4 regions of the Sphingobium sp. IP1 genome follow, and region 1 is predicted to be linked to each of the others. Evidence: riboswitches for the same ligand, from Rfam matches in the RefSeq annotation. Region 1 holds a riboswitch; each other region holds the start of a gene.
What was found. Region 1 has a riboswitch for cobalamin ahead of cobW (cobalamin biosynthesis protein CobW). Riboswitches for the same ligand answer to the same signal wherever they lie in the genome.
Positions count from the first base shown of each region.

Region 2: it holds a riboswitch for cobalamin, as region 1 does, so the genes downstream of both, CG471_RS23310 (cobalamin biosynthesis protein CobG) here and cobW (cobalamin biosynthesis protein CobW) in region 1, are expected to answer to the same signal.
Region 3: it holds a riboswitch for cobalamin, as region 1 does, so the genes downstream of both, CG471_RS16145 (TonB-dependent siderophore receptor) here and cobW (cobalamin biosynthesis protein CobW) in region 1, are expected to answer to the same signal.
Region 4: it holds a riboswitch for cobalamin, as region 1 does, so the genes downstream of both, CG471_RS21870 (TonB-dependent siderophore receptor) here and cobW (cobalamin biosynthesis protein CobW) in region 1, are expected to answer to the same signal.

Region 1 covers NZ_NOIW01000051.1:21,829-27,499, forward strand. The annotation lists gene hmgA (homogentisate 1,2-dioxygenase) at 1-79, shown strand, start outside; gene fahA (fumarylacetoacetase) at 76-1,368, shown strand; gene maiA (maleylacetoacetate isomerase) at 1,365-2,009, shown strand; gene CG471_RS17325 (Rieske 2Fe-2S domain-containing protein) at 2,006-2,383, shown strand; cobalamin riboswitch at 2,414-2,655, shown strand; gene cobW (cobalamin biosynthesis protein CobW) at 2,832-3,884, shown strand; gene cobN (cobaltochelatase subunit CobN) at 3,884-5,671, shown strand, end outside.
Region 2 covers NZ_NOIW01000094.1:14,069-19,739, reverse strand. The annotation lists gene CG471_RS23315 (precorrin-8X methylmutase) at 1-294, opposite strand, end outside; gene CG471_RS23310 (cobalamin biosynthesis protein CobG) at 294-1,346, opposite strand; cobalamin riboswitch at 1,626-1,838, opposite strand; gene uppP (undecaprenyl-diphosphatase UppP) at 1,947-2,789, opposite strand; gene CG471_RS23300 (glycosyltransferase) at 2,870-4,069, opposite strand; gene CG471_RS23295 (nucleotide sugar dehydrogenase) at 4,347-5,513, shown strand; gene CG471_RS23290 (NAD-dependent epimerase/dehydratase family protein) at 5,513-5,671, shown strand, end outside.
Region 3 covers NZ_NOIW01000045.1:8,607-14,277, reverse strand. The annotation lists gene CG471_RS16150 (peptidase) at 1-649, opposite strand, end outside; gene CG471_RS16145 (TonB-dependent siderophore receptor) at 652-2,640, opposite strand; cobalamin riboswitch at 2,830-3,075, opposite strand; gene CG471_RS16140 (copper resistance protein B) at 3,138-3,998, opposite strand; gene CG471_RS16135 (copper resistance system multicopper oxidase) at 3,995-5,671, opposite strand, start outside.
Region 4 covers NZ_NOIW01000082.1:85-5,755, reverse strand. The annotation lists gene mtaB (tRNA (N(6)-L-threonylcarbamoyladenosine(37)-C(2))-methylthiotransferase MtaB) at 1-704, opposite strand, end outside; gene dapF (diaminopimelate epimerase) at 707-1,519, opposite strand; gene CG471_RS21880 (TonB family protein) at 1,583-2,197, opposite strand; gene CG471_RS21875 (threonine/serine dehydratase) at 2,272-3,261, opposite strand; cobalamin riboswitch at 3,401-3,644, shown strand; gene CG471_RS21870 (TonB-dependent siderophore receptor) at 3,815-5,659, shown strand.

The DNA of each region.
Region 1 (5,671 bases):
GCTGCTGCAACCCGATTATGATGATTGCTGGTCTGGCTTCCGCAAGGCCCAGCTTCCCCCGATGAACGAGACCCCATGAGCTATTGGCACATAGACGAAACCCATGATCCCGCCCGCACCAGCTGGGTTGCGAGCGCGCAGGATCATGGCGACTTCCCGATCCAGAACCTGCCCTATGGCCTGTTCTCGCCCGCCGGCGGACCGCCGCGCGCCGGTGTCGCGATCGGCGACGCGATATTGGACCTGGCCGCCTGTGTCGGCGCCGGGCTGATCGATTGCGCACCGCTGCTGGAAGACCAGCTCAATGGGCTGATGGCGCTGCCGGTGGCGGAGCGGGTCGCCCTGCGCCGCCGGATCAGCGCGCTACTGTCGGACCCGGCCCATCGCCCGGCGGTCGAGCCGCTGTTGCACGTCGCGGCGGACTGCACGCTGCACCTGCCGGCGCGGATCGGCGACTATAGCGACTTCTATGTCGGCATTCATCACGCCAACAATATCGGCCGCCAGTTCCGGCCGGACAATCCGCTGCTGCCCAATTATAAATATGTGCCGATCGGCTATCATGGCCGGGCGTCCTCGATCCGCCCGTCGGGCGATCCGCTGGTCCGTCCGCGCGGCCAGCGTAAGCCGCCCGAGGCTGAGGTGCCGGTGGTCGGCCCGACCGCCCGGCTCGACTATGAGCTGGAACTGGGCGTGTGGATCGGCGCCGGCAATGATCTGGGCAGCCCGATCCCCATCAGCGAGGCGGCGGACCATGTCGCCGGCTTCTGCCTGCTCAACGACTGGTCGGCGCGCGATTTCCAGGCGTGGGAATATCAGCCGCTGGGACCCTTCCTGGCCAAGAATTTCCATTCGACCATTTCGCCCTGGGTCGTGACGCCCGAGGCGCTGGCACCGTTCCGCATCGCCCAGCCGCCCCGGCCCGAAGGCGACCCGGTGCCGCTGCCTTACCTCAGCGATGCCGACGATCAGGCCCATGGCGCGCTGGCGCTGACCTTGGAAGTCTATCTCTCGACCCAGGCAATGCGCGACGCGGGCCAGCCGCCGATGCGCCTGAGCCAGGGGCCGGCGAGCAACATGTACTGGACCGTCAGCCAGATCGTCACCCATCATGCCTCCAATGGCTGCAACCTGATGCCCGGCGATCTGCTCGGCAGCGGCACCATTTCCGCCCCGACGCGCGAAGGCTATGGCAGCCTGATGGAGATCAGCAGCGGCGGCCGCGAGCCGATCAGCCTGCCATCGGGCGAGACGCGCTGTTTCCTGGAGGATGGCGACGAGGTGACATTGCGCGCCACCGCGTCCGCCCCCGGCCAGGTGTCGATCGGCTTTGGCGAATGCCGCGCGATGATCGTGCCGGCGCGATGAGCGACCTCATCCTTCATGGCTATTGGCGGTCGAGCGCGAGCTATCGCGTGCGGATCGCGCTGGCCCTGAAGGGCGTCGACTATGCGCAGGTCACCCATGATCTGCGCAGCGGCGCGCAGCGGGCGCCCGACTATCGGGCGCTTGCGCCGCTGGGGCTGGTGCCCGCACTGGTCGATGGCGACACCGTGCTGACGCAAAGCGGCGCGATCCTCGAATGGATCGAGGCCCGCTGGCCGCAGCCGCCGTTGCTGCCCGCCGACCCCGGCGATGCGGCGATCGTCCGCGCCATGGCCGCCATCATCGCCTGCGATATTCATCCGCTCGGCAACCTGCGCGTGTTGCAGGCGCTGCGGCAGGACTTCGATGCCAGCGAGGATCAGGTCCGCGCCTGGATCGCCCGCTGGACCGGCGAAGGGCTGGCCGCGCTCGAAACATTGGTCGCCCGCCATGGCGGCCGCTTCGCCTTCGGCGACAGCCCCAGCTTCGCCGACTGCCATATCGTGCCCCAGCTCTACAATGCCCGGCGCTTCGGCGTCGACCTGACGCCCTTTCCGCGGCTGTGCGCCGTGGACGCGGCGGCATGCGCGCTCCCCGCCTTTGCCGCCGCGCACCCCGATCGCCAGCCCGACTCTGACATATGAGTGTCAGTGACACGCGCCTGTTCGCGACGCCGGCGGGCGTGCGCCTCTGCCCGATCGAGCAGATCGCCGACGGCAAGGCGCGCAATTTCGTGCTGCAGATGCGCGCCGGCCGCTTCCATGGCTTTGCCGTGCGGGATGGCGATCAGGTCAGCGGCTTTGTCGACCAATGCCCCCATGCCGGCCTGCCGCTGGCGCAGCAGCTCGATGATTATCTGACCCCGGATGGCAGCGATATCCGCTGTAGCTGGCACGGCGCCCTGTTTCGCCGCGACGATGGCGTCTGCGTCGGTGGGCCGTGCGTCGGCCAGCGCATTGCGCCCTGGCCGCTCGCCATCGCCGATGGCTGGATTGTCACCGCTGCCCAAAGCGACTAGGAACCGGCCCAGGGACGGCGCTTCGCATCGTCCCGACATGATCGCGCCGGTGCCCCAAGGGGGCTTAAAATGGGAAGGCGGTGCGGATGCCATGGCATCCAAGTCCGCAGCTGTCCCTGCAACTGTGAGCGGCGAGCGTGATGAACAAAGCTGTCCCCGATGCGGGATCAGCAGCCACTGGGCCGGACGCTAAATCCTGCGAGGCCTGGGAAGGCCGTTCCTCCCGCTATGACCCGCAAGCCAGGAGACCTGCCGGCGTTTTGGTCGCTCTTGCTTTGGTCCAGGGGATGGCCGGGGCACGGTGTTCCGTCTGAGCGACAGGTTGGCGGCTGGAGCCGCGCGGTCACGCATCTGCGGGCGAACAAGCGCCCGTCCGCGATGCCGGCCGGCCGTGCGTGCGCGCCCGGTTCGCTCCCGCCCCGGTTGCTCCGGCGCGCGAGTATTTGTCATGGCCAACACTGCATCTGCCAAGATTCCGACCACCGTCATCACCGGCTTCCTGGGCGCGGGCAAGACCACGCTGATCCGCCGTCTGCTGGAAAATGCGAAGGGGCGCCGTCTCGCCCTCATCATCAACGAATTTGGCGATGTCGGCGTCGACGGCGAACTGGTGAAGGGCTGCAACGACGCCGCCTGCCCGGAAGAGGATATCGTCGAGCTGGCCAATGGCTGCATCTGCTGCACCGTGGCCGACGATTTCCTGCCGACCATGACCGCCCTGCTCGACCGGCCGAGCCCGCCCGACCATATCATCATCGAAACCTCGGGGCTGGCCCTGCCCAAGCCGCTGGTCAAGGCGTTCCAGTGGCCCGACATCCGCACCCGCGCCACGGTGGACGGGGTGGTCGCGCTGATCGACGCCGATGCGGTCGCCGCCGGTCGCTTCGCCACGGACGAGGCGGCGCTGGCCGCCGCGCGCGCCGCCGACCCCAATCTGGACCATGACAGCCCGCTGGAGGAATTGTTCGAGGATCAGCTCGCCTGCGCCGACATGGTGGTGCTGAACAAGAGCGACCTGGTCGATGCCGACACGCTGGCGGCGGTCGAGGCGCAGGTCGATGCCGAGACGCGGCCCGGCGTGAAGATCGTTCGCGCCGCCCATGGTGCGGTCGACATCGGCGCGCTGCTGGGCATCGTCGCGGCAGCGGAGGATGATCTTGACGCCCGCCCCTCGCACCATGAGGCGGAGGGCGAGGATCATGACCATGATGATTTCGACAGTTTCGTCGTCGGCGGCGATGCGGTCGCCGATCCCGACACGCTGGTGCAGGCGCTGTCCGCGCTGATCGCCCGGCATGACGTGCTGCGCGTCAAGGGCATGGTCGCGGTCGCCGGCAAGCCGATGCGCCTCGTCGTGCAGGCGGTCGGCCCGCGCATCCAGCATTTCTTCGACCGTCCCTGGCAGGCGGGGGAGGCGCGCCGCACCCAGCTGGTGGTGATCGGCCAGAAGGGGCTGGACCGCGCCGCGATCGAGGCCGACATCCAGGCCGTGCTCGGCTGATGCATCTCCTGTCCGCCACGCCGGGAACGATCAGCGACGGCGAGGAGGCGATCGACCTCGATCAGCCGCCCGGCGACATCGTCATCCTGACCGTGGCGGACAGCGACCTGGCCTGTTTCGCCGCCGCTGCTGCGCGCCTGCCCGATGATGCGCCGAGCGTGCGGCTGGCCAATCTGCTGCAGCTCAAACATCCCTATTCGGTCGATCTCTATGTCGAGAAGGTGATCGCCAGGGCGCGCTTCGTCTGCGTCATCCTGCTCGGTGGCAAAAGCTATTGGCCCTATGGCGTGGACGAGATTGCGCAGGTCGCGCGCGAGCGGGGCATCGCCTTCGCCGCGATCGCCGACGGGCGGGAGGGCGATCCGGCGCTGGACCTTGCCTCCACTGTGCCGGCGGCGATGCGCGAGCAGTTGCGCGACTATCTGCGTCAGGGCGGCACCGCCAATGCTTTGTCCTTCCTGCGCTGCGCCGCCCGGCTGACCGGCGCGGATGCGGGCGAGCCCGATCATCCGCTGCCGATTGCCGACGCGGGCCTCTATCTGCCCGGCCATGACCGGCCCGGCGTGGCCGAACTGCGCGCGACATGGACCGAGGGGCGGCCGGTGGCGCTGCTGATCTTCTACCGCGCTTTGGTGGTCGCCGGCACGCTGAGCGCGGTCGATGCGATGGTCGCGGCCCTTGGCGCGCGCGGCTTCAATGTCGCCGCCGTGCATGTCCGCGCGCTGCGCGAGCCGTTCGTGCGCGACTGGCTTGGCGGGCTGCTGGCCGACATCGCGCCCGACATCATCGTCAATGCGACCAGCTTCGCCGCCTCCTCTTCGTCCGAACCGCGCGTGCCGGGCATCTTGGAACAGGCCGACTGCCCGATCCTGCAGACCGCCTTTGCCGGGGTCGAGGAAGGCAGCTGGCGCGGGTCCGCCCGTGGCCTTGGTCCGCGCGACCTGGCGATGAATGTCGCCCTGCCCGAAGTGGACGGGCGCCTCTTCACCCGCGCCGTCGCCTTCAAGGCGGCCGAGCGGTTCGATGAACGCACCCAGTGCGGCATCGTCGTGCCGCGCGTGGCGCCCGACCGGGTCGCCTTCGTCGCCGATCTGGCGCGCAACTGGGCGGCACTGCGCCGCACTGCGCCGACCGAGCGCCGGGTTGCGCTGGTGCTGGCCAATTATCCCAATCGCGATGGCCGCATTGGCAATGGCGTCGGCCTCGACACGCCGGCCAGCGCCGCCGCGATCCTGTGCCGGCTGGGCGATGCCGGCTATGCGATCGGCGACGCTCCGCGCGACGGCGCCGCGCTGATGCGGCTGATGACCGGGGGCGTCACCAATGACCGGGCGTCGATCGACCGGCCGGGCGAGGCCAGCCTGTCGCTCGATATCTATCGCGCTGCCTTTGCGGCTCTGCCCGACAGCGCGCGTGACGCCATGGTCGATCGCTGGGGGGCGCCGGAGGACGATCCCTTCGTGCGCGACGGCGCCTTTCGCCTTGCCGTCCATCGCTTCGGTCATGTCGCGATCGCGGTGCAGCCGGCGCGCGGTTACAATATCGATCCCAAGAGCAGCTATCATGACCCCGCGTTGCCGCCGCCGCACGCCTATCTCGCCTTCCATGTCTGGCTGGCGCAGGATTTCGGGGCGCAGGCGCTGGTCCATGTCGGCAAGCATGGCAATCTGGAATGGCTGCCGGGCAAGGCGGTGTCGCTCTCGGCCGATTGCTTCCCCGAAATCTGCGCCGGGCCGGTGCCGCAACTTTACCCCTTCATCGTCAATGATCCGGGCGAGGGGACGCAG
Region 2 (5,671 bases), on a different contig from region 1:
GGTGCAGAGCACGGCATTGTCGGCGGGCAGGCGCGCACGCGTGACCCCTTCCGACACCATGCGCGCATCGCACAGCACCGGCGCCCCTGCGGCCAGGGCCTGCCGCGCCACGGCTGCAAAGCCCGGCGAAAAGCGGATATGGGCCGCCAGGTCCACCATGCCCGCGGCGTGGATCATGCGCACGGCGACCGGCTCCTCCTCGGCAGCAAAGCGCCCGAGATCGGCTTCGGCGCGGATGGTGGCGAAGGACTGGCGATAGATTGCCGCGCCGTCCCTCTCATAATCATGGGGCATCAACAGGCTCCGAAATGGGCAAGAAGGTCGGTGGCGGTGAGGTCAGGACGGACGGGCACCGATCCTGCGCGAGCGTGGAAGGCCAGGTCGTAGCGCCCGTCCCGCCCCGTCAGCACGATGTCGGCCGGAATCGAACTGGCGCAGCCCTTGGCGCAGCCGGAGACATGAAGGCGGCCCGCCACATGGGGCGCCAGCTGGCGGGCGAGATCGCGCGTCTCCACACTCGCCTGCGGGCAGGCAGGCGCGCCGGGGCAGGCCTCCACATGGATCAGCGTATCGGCCGCGTCGGCGGACAGGCCGGGCAGCTGTCCTTCGGCCAGCAGCATGCGCCACGGGGTCAGCCGCATGGCCGGCGCGTCGAGAAGATGCCGCGCGTCGATCCGGCCGAAGGGAAGACCATAGGCCATGCCGCCATCCCATGCGCCGGGGGTCAGACGCGGGCGCGGCGACGCGGCCTCTGCCCTGCCCGTTGCCCAATCCGGCAGGGGCGCATCATGCCGGACCATGCGTCCCGCGCGCGCGCCGTCGCTCTCCACGAACCACCGGGCGAGTGCGAGCAGCGCATCCACTTCGCCGCCGCTATCCACCGGCACGCCTTGTGCCCGCCCCTCCGCACGCAAGATCAGGCCGCCATCGCGCGCCCGCTCGATGCGAAAATCCCCCGCTTCGCCCGGCAGGAGCGGCGCGGCGCCGGCATCGATGACGAAGCCCATCTTGCCCGGCAAGTCCGGTAGTTCCTCCAGGCGATCGAGCAACTGGCTGGCGATGCGATGGCTGTCATCCCCTTCGCGCCAGTCCGGCGCGATCATCAGCATCCGCGCGCCCTCGCGCCGGGCATCGCCGTCCACCAGGCCAAGGTCGAGCAACTGGTCGAGCAAGGGGCGCCAGCTTTCGTCGCGCACACCGCGGATCTGGAGGTTCGCGCGCCGGGTCATGTCGATCAGGCCATTGCCATGAGCGATCGCCGCTTCGCCCAGCCCGGCCATGTCGTCGGCCGAAAGACGGCCGAGGCGCGGCTTCACGCGCACGATCAGCCCGTCGCCCGCCGCCATCGGGCGCCAGGCATCGGGACACCAGCCCCGAACGGCCGGCCCGTGGGCCCCCGCATGGTTCGCGGTCGCCCTATCCCTGCCCGCGCCGGTCTGGCTCACAGGCAAATCCTCCGCGCGCCGGGACGCAACCAGGCGGGGCTTGCCGGCATCGCCGGTCGGCGCGAGGTGGCAGGCAGGCGCGACAGGCGCCCGACACCACGCGGCCGTGCAGCCCCAGCCACACGCTTCGCCGCCCAGACGGAAGAGAGACCGTGCCATGACCAATCCCTGGGTCAGGACAAGAGCGACCGAAACGCCGGCAGGTCTCCTGGCTCGCGGGTCGTTGCGGGATGCACGCCTTCCCGGACGCTCTGTCCAGTGGCTGCCCTCACGGGCTCGTGCATCGCGCTATCCGCTTACAGTTGCAGGGACAGCCACGGAATAAGGGGCCAGGCCCCCGCACCGCATTCCCGATTAAGTTCCTTGCGGAACACCGGCGTCAGTTATGCAATGCGCCAGCATGAACCGGCGCATCGTTGATGCCCTAGTCGAAACATCGGGCTTAGCCAAGACGCGGAATATGGACCGGCAGGACCGCCCGGACGCATATTCCGCCCCGGATCAGGACATCGGCGCAATCCTGCCGGTCGCCAGCAGCGCGAAGAGGCATGATGCCAATATCAGGCGATAGAGGACGAAGGGCCGATAGCTGCGGCTGCTGACCAGTTTCAGGAAGGCGACGATCACGCCATAGCCGACGACGAAGGCGATCAGCGTCGCCAGCAAAGTCGGCCCCAGGCCGATGCCGCCCGCCTGCCCCCAGCTTTTCCAGAGCTGGTAGAAACCCGACCCCAACACCGCCGGAACCGCCAGCAGGAAGGAATAGCGGGCCGCCGCCTCGCGCGTATAGCCAAGCATCAGCCCCGCCGTGATGGTCCCGCCCGACCGCGACACGCCGGGGATCAGCGCCATCGCCTGCGCCAGCCCCAGCACCAGTCCATGGCCAAGGCTCAACTGCTCGAGTTTCCGCATTTTCGCCCCGAACCGGTCCGCCAGCCCCAGCGCAACGCCGAAGATCAGCAGCGTCGACGCGGTGAAATAGAGATTGCGCAGCGAATGCTCGATCGCATGCTGGAACGCCAGGCCCAGCACGACGATCGGCACCGTCCCGAGCAGGACCAGCCAGCCCATGCGGACATCGCCGGGCTTGCCCTGCGGGCCAGGCCGGAAGGACCGCAGCCAGGCCCAGGCGATACGGGCGATGTCGTGCCGGAAATAGAGCAGCACCGCCGCCTCCGTCCCGATCTGGGTGATCGCGGTGAACGCCGCCCCCGGATCCTTGCCGGAGCCCAGGAACAGGCCGGCAATCCGCAGATGCGCGCTCGACGAGACGGGAAGAAATTCGGTAAGTCCCTGCAACAGGCCGAGACATGCCGCTTCGAACCAGAGTGCGGGATCGTCCATGGGCCGCTGCTCTCACATGAAAAAATGCGCCAAGGCAAGCCTCTTGGGCGCAGGCCCGCCGGACCAGCGCCCGCTGCGGCTCAGGCCTGCCGGACCGCGGGCAAGGCCTCCGCCCCATTTTGCCGCGGCCCGATCTTGCGGTCCCACAGATCAGCATAGAGCGCTTCGAGCCGCTCGTTCATCGACGATACGCTCCAGGGGCTGAGGTCGATACCCCGCACCCCTTGTTCCAGCCGTTCGGACGTCGGCTCGTGGCTCAGCACCAGATTGATCGGCCGCTCCATCGCCTCCACCGTGTCGACGCGAAAGCCGGTCACGTCATTCTGGACGATGAAATCGATGCCCGGCAGGTCGGTGGCGATGATCGGCTTGCCGCCCAGCGCATATTGGACGATCACGCGCGGCAAGCCTTCGCGTTCGGACGACAGGATGCACAGCTGCGCGGTCTTGATCCAGCGCGCAATATCCTTGCGGAAGCCGATCACCCGGACATGGCCGGCCAGACCCAGCGCATCGATCCGCGCGCGGATCGCCGGTTCGAGCGGCCCAGCCCCGGCCAGCAGCAGGCAGGCCCGCGGATTGGCGGCCACGATCCGCGCGAAGATGTCGAGGAACTCGACATGGCGCTTGCGCTCCTCGAACGCCGCCACCATCAGCATCACCTGCGCGTCCGCCCATCCCATCACCGGCGCCTCGGCCATTACGGCCAGTTCCGCCTCGCTCAGCGGCTCGGCCTGCTGGAACGCGGCCACGTCCATGCCGCTGGGAATGACATGATGCCGGTCCTCGTCGCCGATCCGGTTGACCAGGCATTCGGTCTTCATGCCCGCGCTGACGTCCACGAATGCGTCGGTTACCGGCGACAGCATCTTCTCGCACGCCAGATAGATGCGCCGTTCCATCGGCCCGACATTCAGGAAGGGCAGGATATGCACGCCATGGACGATGATCGGCGATTGCGAGAACATGGCTGCCAGCCGCCCGACGAACCCGGCCTTGCTGGTATGGGTATGGACGATGTCGGGGCGGATCTTGCGCAGGCGCAGCCCCATGTCGAGCAGCGCCTGCAGATCCTTCACCGGGCTGACCTCGCGCACCAGCGCATCGATGCAGATGGGCCGGACGTCGGGATGCAGGCGCCCCAATATGTCCGCATGATTTTCCCGGCCATACATCAGATAGACCTCATGCCCCTGCTCGGCCTGGCCGTTGCAGGAATAGAGGGTGTTTTCGTCGGCGCCGCCCCGGATGAACCGCGTGATGATGTGTACGATCTTCATATAGCCCCCGCTGAACAGCATTCGACGGAACGGCTATTTGATTCGCAATGATTCGTAAATATCAATCAAGTTGATTTCTATCGTTGACGATCGGATACGAACGCGTATGCTCAATATCGTCATGGAAGGGAGAGAGGAATTGCGCTGCATTCACGCGACGGCGTTCGGATGCGGCGCAATTCTGCGATTTCGCCCCGCAAATCAGGAAAACCTACGCGCCGCCGCGCCATGAATTCATGACAAAATCACATATCTGACAGGAATCGAGGGATTACGCATGAACATAGCGGTAGTCGGGCTGGGCTATGTCGGCCTTTCAAATGCAGTTCTGCTTGCTCAGCATAATCATGTCATTGCCGTCGATGTCGCTGCGGACCGTGTCGATGCGGTCAATGCGCGCCGATGCCCGATCGTCGATGCCGATCTCGAAGACTATCTGCAGACCCGCGACCTGGACCTGTCGGCCACGCTGGACCTCGACCAGGCCTGTGCCGGCGCGGATTTCGTCCTTGTCGCCACGCCGACAAATTATGACCCGACCACCAACTATTTCGACACATCCAGCGTGGAGGCGGTCATCGCCCAAGTCACGCGGATCAACCCGCAGGCGATCATCATCATCAAGTCGACCATCCCGGTCGGCTTCACCCAGGCGATGCGCGACAGGTTCGGCACCGACAACATCATCTTCTCGCCGGAATTCCTGCGCGAAGGGAAAGCGCTGCACGACAATCTCCATCCCTCGCGGATCGTCGTGGGCGAAAAATCGATGCTGGGCCAGGTCATCAGCCAGTTGCTGCGCCAGGGCGCCATCCGCCAGGATATCGAAACGGTGCTGACCGATCCGGCCGAGGCGGAGGCGATCAAGCTGTTCGCCAACACCTATCTCGCGATGCGCGTCGCCTTCTTCAACGAACTGGACAGCTACGCCCTGCACCGCGGCCTGGAAACCCGCCAGATCATCGACGGCATCAGCCTCGATCCGCGCATCGGCAACCATTATAACAATCCGTCCTTCGGCTATGGCGGCTATTGCCTGCCCAAGGATACCAAGCAGTTGCTCGCCAATTACAGCGACGTGCCGCAGAACATGATCACCGCGATCGTCGATGCCAATCGCACCCGCAAGGATTTCCTGGCCGACCAGATCATCGCCATGCAGCCGCGCACGGTCGGCATCTACCGGCTCGTCATGAAGGCCAGTTCCGACAATTTCCGCCAGAGCGCGATCCAGGGGATCATGAAGCGGATCAAGGCCAAGGGGATAGAGGTCGTGATCTACGAACCGACTTTGGGCGCCGCCGATTTCTTCGGATCGCAGGTTCTGGCCGACCTCGATGAATTCAAGTCACGATGCAGCGTGATCATCGCCAATCGTAAGTCACCGAACCTCGCCGATGTCGAGGAAAAGATATTCACCCGCGACATCTACGGAGTTGATTGATGAAAACCGTTCTCGTCACCGGTTCTTCGGGTTTCATTGGCTATCATCTGTGTCATCGTCTGCTCCAGGATGGATTTCATGTCATCGGCATCGATAATCTGTCGGATTATTACGATGTCGGCCTCAAGCAGCGCCGCCAGTCTCTGCTGCTGCAAAAC
Region 3 (5,671 bases), on a different contig from region 1:
TGACGACCTGGCTCCACAACGCACCATCCTGTCGCAGAATCGTGGGATAGAGCCAGTGCGGCACCGCGCCGAGCCAGCCCCAGAAGCGCTGGAAGCGGGTGGTCAGCTGCACCACCTCCCCGCTCTTGCCCGAAACATAGGCCTGCGTCCCGGCCGCATCGGCATAATCGACGCGATAGAGCGGCGCATTGCGGCGGAAGGTCTGGACCGTCCACTGGTCCATCTCCGTCTGCGCGACCTGCCCGACCGGGCCGGCAATGGCGCTGTTGCGGCCGAATTCGCGCGCGATCCTGTGGATATTTTGCGGATCGACCTGCTCGACCGGTTTCCCCGTCGCCCAGTCATGGGTGCCGGCGGAGACCCGCATCTGCGGGATGGTGCGCGTCGGATCGAGCGCCGGCGTCACCCGCAGCACAGGTCGCCCCGCCATCATCTCGATCCGGGCGGCGGACAGCATCATGGCGTCGGGCAATATCCCCGCCTGCCCGGCCGACAGCTTGAGGGGCGTGAGCCCCCCAAGCTGCGCGGCCGGTGTCAGGCGCGGATAGTCGACATAGAGCATCACGAAGCCGGACAGGCACCACAGCGTCATGACGGCGCCGATGATGATGCCCAGCCAGCGATGCAGCAGCAGGACCGGCCGCAACATGGTCAGAAGCTCAGGCCATAGCTGACCCGCAGCGTGCGCGGCACGCCCCGGTAGAAATAGAGGAAGCGGCTGTTGCTGCCGTCCAATACCCCTGCGTCGCTGACCGCCGAGCGATAGCCGGTGGAGGCATAGTCGCGGTCGAACAGATTCTCGACATTGACGCCGAACCGGTTGCGCCGCGCCTGGTCCAGCCACAGATGCGCGCCCGCATCGACCACGGCATAATTGCCATAGTTCATCCGGCCAAAGCCCGACGCGGTCGACCAGACATCGCCCACCCAATTGGCCGACAGATTGGCGCCGAAGCGGCCGGCTTCCGGCGCATAGACGATCGCGGCGCGGCCATATTGTTCCGGATTGCGATCGCGCTGCACCGAACTGCCCTGATTGCGGACGCGCGAATATGTGTAGCTAGCCGACAGGCCCCAGCCGCCGGTCAGGTCGGCGTTCAGCTCCAGCTCGGCGCCCCTGGCCCGCACCTTGTCGCTGACGTTGATATAGGTGCCTTCCGGAAAGGCCGGATCATCATAGGTCGTGTCGATCAGGTCGGTGATGCGCCGGTTGAAATAGGTCGCTTTCCACCGGATCGCCCCGCCGGCCAGCGCGCCGCCCAGCGCGGCGTTGAGGTTCAGGCTTTCCTCGGGCTTCAGGTTCGGGTTGCCGACCTCGCAACAGGGATCATTGCCATAAAGCTGCGAGGCGTCGGGCAGCACGAAGGAGGTGCCACCATTGGCCTCCACGAACAGCGCGTCGCTGACATCATAACGGCCCGAGACGTTCCAGATCGTCTTTTCCGATCCCTTCGCCTTGTTGTAGCGCAGGCCCGCCGCGATCCGCGCCTTGCTCGACAATTCGTCATTGGTGCGCAGCTGGAAGATGCCGGCATGGACCTGTTCGTCGGTCGGCGCGATCAGCAGGACGTCGTCGCGGCCATTGAAGCTCTGAAAATCATAGCCGATCAGCGTGTCGATGCCGCGCAGCATGTTGAGCTGCACCACCGCGCTGCCGCCATAATCCTGATAGCCCCAGAAGGTGCCGGCCGGGTAGATGACCTGCGGCGGGCCGGCGGGCACGGGGTTTCGGATCTGGACATAGGCGGTCTTCCAGTCGTGGAAATAGCCCTTGAGGAAGAATTGCACCCCATCCTCGCCGGTATAGTCGAGGCGCAGGCTGGCGATTTCCTCATTGCGGTCGTTGCGGCTTTCCTTGGTCCGCGTCGCGCTGATATTGTCGAGATCGGCCCTGGTATGCTGGTAGAGCGCATTGAGGCGCAGGTCCGGCGCGATATCATATTGATATTTGATGCCCGCCGACCAGAGATCATAACCGCGCGCGCGATCGGTGGCGCTGGGCTGCATCACGTCATAGGGACGATAGCCGTCCGACTGGCTGCGATTGGCCCAGACCACGAAGCGATGCTGGCCGATCGCGCCGCGAACATAGCCATCCAGGCTAGTGCCGGCAAAGCTGTCGAGGCTGGCATTGACTTGGCCGCCCAGATCATCGCTGAAGTCGCGGGTGACGACATTGATGACACCGGCCGCCGCCTGGGTGCCGTAGAACAGGCTTTCGCCGCCTTTCAGCACCTCGATCCGCTCGATCATGCTGGCGGCCATGGTGTCGTTGGGCGAGGTGCCGCCATAGAGGCGGTTGTTGAGGCGGATGCCGTCCATCGTCCACAGCACATCCTTGGTGCGCGAACCCTGCAGCGCGATGTCGACATAGCTGAACGGCCCGGACTGCGACCGGATGAACAGGCCCGGCACCGCTTCGAGCGCACGGGCGGTGTCGATCGCGGCGGCATCGCGGATCTGCGTGTCGGTGACGATCTCGATGGCATGGCCATAGCGCGACAGTTGCTGCGGCAGCGTCTCTTCCAGGCTGGTGCCGGTGACGACGATGCTGTCGCCTTCCCCTTCATCGGCAAATGCCGGCGATGCGATGGCAAGCGAAAGGGCCAGTGCGGCCCGCGAAACGATATTGGACTTCATTTATTCCCCCATCCGGCGCCGCGTTCGACGGGCGGGGGCAACCTTCACGAGCGGCACGCGCGCGAACGTCCGACACACGCGCCGGCCGGGCGCCCAAGGGCAACCGACGCGCGTCGTCGCAGCGGCCCCAGCCGCTCGTTCGTCGCTCAGACGGAAGTTACCGTGCCGCGGCCATCCCCTGGACCAAGGCAAGAGCGACCAGACGCCGGCAGGTCTCCTGGCTCACGGGTCATCGCTTGATGCACGGCCTTCCCAGGCCTCGCAGGATTTAGCGTCCGGCCCAGTGGCTGGCGGATCGGTCATTCTGCCGTCCGCACATATGCATCGCGCTCACCGCTTACAGTTGCAGGGACAGCTGCGGATTTGGACAGTCACCCGTCCGCACCGCATTCCCTATTAAGCCCCTTTCGGGACACCGGCGCGATCATGATCCCATGCCGTGCGGCGCAGGATCGGCGGGATCGATAATCGAATATCAGGCGGGCTGCAAGCGCCTCTCAGAACCAGGCGCGCAGGCCGATCACCAGGCTGGTGCCCGACGGCTTGTCGCCGGCGGCACGGGCATAATCGGCCGTGTCGCCCAGCTTGCGCTCCCAATTGACGCCGACATAGGGCGCGAATTCGCGAGCGATCTCGTAGCGCAGCCGCAGCCCCAGCTCGATATCGGACGGGCCGGCGCCGATCCCCAGTTCGGGCACATCCTGCGCCGCCAGATTGAACTCGGCGGCAGGCTGCAGGATCAGCCGCTGGGTGAGGCGCTGGTCATAGCTCGCCTCCAGCCGCAGATGGGCGTCGCCCCTAGTCGACAGGAAGGCTTCGGCCCCGACTTCGAACCAGTAGGGTGCCAGGCCATCGATGCCGATCACCGCATAGCTGCGGTCCGGCCCTTCGCCGAAATCGTGCCGCACGCCCGCCTGCAGGTTGAACCAGGGGTCGATCGCCCGGCTGTAGAGCGCCTGCACCTCGGCCCGTTCGAGCGATCCGCCGAACGTCCCTTCACCCTCGCTCTTGACCGCGAAACGGTTGATGTCGCCGCCGATCCAGCCCTCGCCCTCCCAGGCATAGCCATCCGCGCCCCTGCCGGCGCGATATTCCAGCCGATCGAGCATCCATTGCGAATAGGTCATGCCGCCGCCCTCCGCGATCATCGCCGCGCGGGCGCGGGCCATGGCGGCGGGATCATAGAGCGCGTCGGCGGCATGATCGGTCGGCACTGGCGGTGGCGCGCCTTGCGGGATCGCGGCGTCGGTGGTGGGCATATTGTGGCCCATCGCGCCATGGTCCATCTGGCTATGATCCATGGTCTGGGCCTGAACCGGCGCGGCGGCGGCGAGCATCAGAAGCGCGACACTCCTCATGCCGCGTCCTCCTCGTGGCGGACCGTCACCACCCGCATCATCCCGGCATGCATGTGCATCAGCATATGGCAGTGGAATGCCCAGTCGCCCAGCGCATCGGCGGTAAGGTCGAAGCTCAGCTTGCCGCCGGGCAGCACATTCACCGTATGCTTGCGCGGATTATGCGCCGCCTCGCCGGTCACCAGTTCAAAGAAATGGCCGTGCAGATGGATGGGATGGGGCATCATCGTGTCGTTGATCAGGGTCACCCGCACCCGTTCCATATGGCGGAAGGCGATCGGCTCCGCCCCTTCCGACAGCTTCACCCCGTCGAACGACCACATATAGCGTTCCATGTTCGCGGTCAGATGGATGTCGAGCGATCGGGTCGGGGTGCGCAGGTCGCTGTTCGGCGTCAGCGACCGCAGATCGGCATAGGTCAGCACGCGATGATCGACATGTTCCAGCCCCGTCGGCCGGTCGGCGGTGCGATCGGCCGGCATCGGCGACAGGGTGGCAACGCCCGGCCCCATTTTCACGCCCGGCGCGACCGACTTGTCGCGCATCTTCATGGCATGGCCGCTCATGGCGTCATTGGCCGGCTGGCTGAGGTCGATCACGCCACCGTGGCCCATATCCATGCCGCCCATGTCCATGCCCATGTCCTTCATGCCCAGCAGCGGCCGGGCGCGCCGGGCCGGCACGGGCGCGACCATGCCCAGCTGCGGCGCCAGCGTGGCGCGGACCAGGCCCGACCGATCGATCGCCTCGGCAATCAGGGCATAGGGCTTCGCCTCGCCGGGCTGGACGATCACGTCATAGGTTTCGGCAATGCCGATCTGAAACTCGTCAGTCTCGACCGGCTGGACATCCTGCCCGTCGCACTGGACGACGGTCATCGGCAGGCCGGGCAGGCGAACATTGAAATTGGTCATCGCCGACGCGTTGATGATGCGCAGCCGCACCCGCTCGCCCGGCGCGAACAGGCCGGTCCAGTTCTCGGCCGTGCCCATGCCGTTCACCAGATAGCTGTAGGTGGCGCCGGTAACGTCGGAAATATCGGTCGGGTCCATGCGCATCGCGCCCCAGTCGATCCGGTCCTTGAGACCCTGATCCTCCCCCGCCAGCAGCCCGCCCAGCGTCTGGCGCTGCATATTATAATAGCCGCCCATCTGCTTGAGCCGTTGCAGCAGCTTGTGCGGATGAACCGGGCTCCAGTCGGCGAGCAGGATCACATGTTCCCGGTCATAGGCCACCAGATCGGCACCGGCGGGATCGATGATGATCGGCCCGTAAAGGCCCATCGCCTCCTGCATGCCCGAATGGCTGTGATACCAGTAGGTGCCCGCCTGCCGCACCGGGAAGCGATAAGTGAAGGTTTCGCCCGGCGCGATGCCGGGGAAGCTGATGCCGGGCACGCCATCCATCTGGAAGGGCAGGATCAGCCCGTGCCAGTGGATCGAGCTATCCTCCTTCAGCCGATTGGTGACGGCGATGTTGACATGCTGCCCCTCGCGCAGGCGGATGAGCGGGGCGGGCGTGCCGCCATTGACGCTGATCGCATGGGCCGATCGGCCACCAGTCGAAAAATGCCCGTCGCCGATGCTGAGCGCGATCGTCTCGCCCGACAGCGCGCCCTGAGCGGCTCCATGCGTGCCGGTGGCGGCCCAGCCGGGCAGTGCCTGTGCCAGCGC
Region 4 (5,671 bases), on a different contig from region 1:
TCATGGGCGATGAGGTCGAACAGCCGCTCGTCAATCTCGACACTGTCGATCGAGGAGAGGCGCAGCCGGGGCAGGTCCGGGACATGGCGCAGCAGTCGTTCGACAAGCTGGCCGAGCGAGGGGCTGCCCGGCAGGTCGGGGCCATAGCTGGTGACATCGACGCCGGTCAGCACGATTTCGCCATAGCCTGCATCGACCAGTTGCTTCGCCTTGTCGATCACCGCGCCGGCGGGGACGGAGCGGCTGTTCCCCCGACCATAGGGGATGATGCAGAAGGTGCAGCGATGGTCGCAGCCATTCTGCACCTCCAGAAAGGCGCGGGCATGTTCGGCAAAGGCGCTGGCCATGTGCGGCGCGGTGTCGCGCACGGCCATGATGTCGGAGACGTTCACTTTCTCCGCCACCGGGGCGAAGGCGGCGGCCTCCAGCTTTTCGCGGTTGCCGATGACGCCGTCCACTTCCGCCATGGCGGCGAAGGTCTGGGGCTCGGTCTGGGCGGCGCAGCCGGTGACGAGGATGCGGGCGTCGGGGCGGTCGCGCCTGGCGCGGCGGATCGCCTGCCGGGTCTGGCGCACGGCCTCGGCCGTCACGGCGCAGCTATTGACGACGATCAGGTCGTCCTGCGCGCCGGCCATTTCGCGAATAGCCTCGCTTTCCGCGATGTTGAGCCGGCAGCCCAGGGTGATGATGTCGGGACCGGGCACGGTCAGAAGCGGTCCCAGTCCGCCTCGCCGTCGAACACATGGGTGGCGGGGCCGGTCATGCGGATCGTGCCGCCCGGCGCCCAGTCGATCTCCAGGTCGCCGCCCGGCAGGCTGACCGTCACCGGGCCGGTCATCAGCTTGCGGCGGATCGCCGCGACGGCGGTGGCGCAGGCGCCGGTGCCGCAGGCGCGGGTCAGGCCGGCGCCGCGTTCCCAGACGATCAGGCGCAGATGCTGCGGGCCGACGACCTGCGCGAAATTCACGTTCACGCGGGCGGGGAAAAGCGGGTCATGCTCGATCAGCGGGCCGAGCCGTTCGAAATCGACCGCGTCCAGATCCTCGACGAAGAAGATCACATGCGGATTGCCGACATTGACGGCGGCCGGCGCGGGCAGGTCTTCCCAGCTGGCCGACATCGTCAGCGTGTCCATCGGATAAGCGAGCGGGATCGCGTCCCAGTCGAAGCGGGGCGCGCCCATGTCGACGCTGGCGCCGCCGTCCACGCTCTTGGCGTCGAGCAGCCCGGCCCTGGTCCGGATCAGCACATCCTTGCCAACGAACAGCGGCACGCAGCGGGTGGCATTGCCGCAAGCCTCCACTTCCGAACCGTCGGAATTGAAGATCAGCATCGACACGTCGGCCTGGTCGCCGGCTTGCGGGGAGCCGATGACGATCAATTGGTCGCAGCCGATGCCGGCATGGCGATCGGCAATGGCGCGGGCGCGCGCCTCCGTCATCGCGACCGGCGCCTGGCGCGCGTCGATCACGACGAAATCATTGCCCAGACCATGCATCTTGGAAAAGCGGCTCATCATGGCGCCGCATTTAGTGTGGCGGGGCAGAAAAGGCGAGTCTTGGCTGCGCGCACGCGCGTACGGCTATTGTACGGGAGTTCGGAAGGCGACGAGCATGGCGCGGACGAAGGGGATAGGACGGCCGTCATTATCCTTGCCGCTTTCCATCGTAAGAGCGCGGGCCTGGGTGCAGGCGACGTTGACAAGTTTGGCGTCGTTCTTGTCGGGCTTGATGCCCTGACAATGGGTGACATGCCCGTCAGTATCGATCTTAACGACGAGGCCGACGCTTTTTTCGCGCGCACCCTTGGGAAGCTTTTGGACCTGTATTTCCATGTCGACGGGCATCGTGATGCTTTGTGTCGTGGACGGCTGGCGCTGGCTGGGCAGAAACCATTCCATACGGGTCTGCCACTCACTATAGATGGGGGCGCCAGTTTCGTCGGTCGCTGGTCGGAATTTCGCACGCGCTGTGACGAGGGAGCAGGTCTTTTCGTTTAGCTCCGATGACAGTTGCGACTGGACGATATCGCAACGCACGACCCGCCCTTCCGGCGAAACAAGGATGACGAACCAGAGTATGCCTTCCTCGCCGCGCTTTCGGGCATCAGCCGGATAGTCACGAGCCGTCAGCCAACTGCGCCCGGTGTCGACCGGAGTCGAGTTGGCGAGAGCCGCCGCGAACATCAATCCGAACATGTCTATTATCCCCCCGCGGCTCCTGTTTCAGGGGCGGTGCGATAGGGCGAAATGATGACAAAACAATGTCTGGATCAGGCGCCCCCGCCGATGATTTCTGCATAGGCCGCCGGATCGACATTGGCGCCGGAGATGACGAGGGCGGTGGCGCCGTCAGTGGGCGGGGCGAGGCCGGCAAGCATGGCGGCGAGCGCCACCGCGCCGCCCGGTTCGACCACCAGCTTGAGCGTGGTGAAGGCGAAGCGCATTGCGTCGCGCACCTGATCGTCGCTGACGACGAGGCCGCCGGCGAGCAGGGCCTGGTTGATCGGGAAGGTCAGCGCGCCGGGGCTGGGGGCCAGCAGCGCGTCGCAGATGCTGCGCGCGTCGGGCGAGACGCTTTCGCGCACGCCGCTGGCGAGCGAGCGGGCGGTGTCGTCGAAGCCGGCGGGTTCGACCGCATAGACGGCGATGTCGGGGCGGGCGGCCTTGACCGCCGTCGCCGTGCCCGCTACCAGCCCGCCGCCGCCGCAGCAGACGAGAATCTGTGTGAGGTCGGCGCCGGCGGCCTGGGCCTGCTCCAATATTTCGAGGCCGATCGTGCCCTGGCCGGCGATAATGAAGGGATCGTCGAAGGACGGGACGAGGGTGGCGCCGCGTTCGGTGGCAAGGGCGGTGGCGATTGCCTCGCGGCTCTGGGTGAAGCGGTCATAGGGGACGACCTCAGCCCCCATCGCACGCGTGTTGGCGGTCTTGATCGCCGGGGCATCGGCCGGCATCACGATCGTTGCCGGGATACCGAGCAGGCGGGCAGCAAAGGCTACGCCCTGGGCATGATTGCCCGAGGACCAGGCGACGACGCCCGCCGCCCGTTCCGCTGCATCGAGGCGGGCGAGGCGGTTATAGGCGCCGCGGAACTTGAACGATCCGCTATGCTGGGCGCCCTCGAACTTCACCAGCACGCGCCGGCCGCAAAGATCGTTGAGCGCGGCATTCTCGATCAGCGGGGTGCGAACCGCCGCCGGTGCGATCAGCCGCGCGGCATCGGCGACGTCAGCGGCGGTGATGGCAAGCGAATCGGTCATGTCGGCTCCTTCGGTAAGAGGCCCCTGCATAGCCGCCCGCCGGCGCCGCGCAACGATCCGCCGGGGCGATCCTGGCCCGCTTGGCAGGGCCTGTGCTTTGGCTTATGGGGGCCGCGCGCCGGGGTGATCGAAAGCCCCGGACGCGCATGATCGCGCCGGTGCCCGCAAGGGCTGAAAACGGGAATGCGGTGCGGGGGGCGAAGCCCTTCCAAATCCGCGGCTGTCCCTGCAACTGTAAGCGGTGAGCGCGATGCGCAGGGTTCCCAGGCTCTTCAAAAAGGGGAGGGCCGGAACCGGCCACTGGACCGACAGGTCCGGGAAGGCTGGCGCATCGCTGCCCTGACCCGCGAGCCAGGAGACCTGCCGGCGTCTGGTCGCTCTTGCCCTGGCCCAGGGGATGGCCATGGCGCGGTGTTTCCGTCGAGCGACGCCCATGGCGGCCGGGGCCGCATCGGTGCGTGGGGCGGGGCGCTGGCGTCTTCCCGATCCCCATGCAGCGACCGCTTGTGCGGACGCCCCGGTTCCAAATCGACGGACGCCGGGGGACGATAAAATGAAGATGTTGGGGATTTCGCTGATCGCGCTGCTGGCCGCTACGCCGGCACTGGCCCAGGATGACGATATCGTCGTCACCGCTTCGGGCATCGCACAGCCGCGCGACGAGGTCGGCCAGGCGATCACGGTGATCGATGCCGACACGATCAGGACGCGCGAGGCGGTCGATGTCGTCGATCTGCTCGCCACCACGCCGGGCGTCCGCTTCAGCCGCAACGGCTCCACCGGCGGCGTCACCGGCGTGTCGCTGCGCGGCGCGGAGACGACCCAGACGCTGGTGCTGATCGACGGGGTCAAGGTGAATGACCCGAGCGGCATCGGCGACGGCTATGATTTCGGCCATCTGCTGACCGGCAATATCCGCCGGATCGAAGTGCTGCGCGGCTCCAACTCGGTGGTCTATGGCAGCCAGGCGATCGGCGGCGTGGTCAATGTGATGACCGGCGCGCCGAGCGAGGGCTTCGAGGTCAATGCCTCGGCCGACTATGGCTATAGCGACACGCTGAACGCGAAGGCCGATGTGTCGGGCACGCGCGGGGCGGTGTCGGGCGGCGTGGGCGTCGCCTATTTCAACACCGACGGCATTTCCTCGGTCGGCCGGTCGTTCGGCGGCGTGGAGAAGGATGGCTATGAGAATATCGCCACCAACGCCAAGCTGAAGATCGCCTTTTCCGACACGCTCAGCCTCGACCTGCGCGGTTACTATATCCATGCCGATCTCGACTATGACAGCTTCTTCGGCGCGCCGGCCGACAGCAGCGACGTCAGCAAGCTGGACCAATATGTCGGCTATGCCGGGATCAACCTGGCGCTGCTCGACGGCAAGCTGACCAACCGCGCCGCCGTCACCTGGATGCGCAACGATCGCGACTATTATTTCGTCCGGGGCACCGACCCGGACTATGGCTATTCGGGCACCAACCTGCGCTTCGAATATGAGGGCGTCTATGCCCCGGTCGACCAGGCCAAGCTGATCTTCGGCTATGAGCATGAGCGGCCGGACTATGAGTATTTCGGCTTTGGCGACATAGCGAGCGCGAAGGCGAATATCGACAGCGTCTATGCGCTGGCGGTGGTGAAGCCGCTCACCGGCCTCGCTGTCACCGGGGGCTTGCGCCATGACGATCATAGCCAGTTCGGCGGCGCGACCACCTTTGGCGCCAACGCCAATTACACGCCCAACGCCGGCGCGACCAATATCCGCCTTTCCTATGGCGAGGGGTTCAAGGCGCCGTCGCTCTATCAGCTCTACGACACCTATAGCGGCAACAGCGCGCTGCGGCCGGAGCGGTCGAAAAGCTATGATATCGGCTTCGACCAGAGCCTGGACGGGGACAAGGCGGTGCTGTCGCTGACGGCGTTCCGGCGCGATACCCGCAACCAGATCAACTATGATTATGCGACCTACACCTATGGCAATCTGGACCGGACCCGCGCCAAGGGCGTGGAGGCGACGCTGACGCTGAAGCCGGTCGAGGCGCTGACGGTGGCGGCCTCCTACAGCTATGTCGATGCGCGCGACCGGTCGGGCGGGGCCACCGACGGCAATCGCCTGCCGCGCCGCGCCGCCAATGCGGTCAGCCTGTCGGCCGACTATCTCTGGTCTTTCGGCCTGTCGACCGGCGCGACCCTGACCATGGTCGGCGACAGCTATGACGACACGGCCAACACCCGCCGGCTCGACGGCTATGGGCTGGCCGGGCTGCGCGCGTCCTTCCCCGTGGGCGACCATCTGGAAGTCTATGGCCGGATCGACAATCTGTTCGATGCGGATTACGCCACCGCCTATGGCTATGGCACCTATGGCCGGTCGGCCTATGGCGGCGTGCGTGTCCGCTTCTAAGGGGCGGCGGCA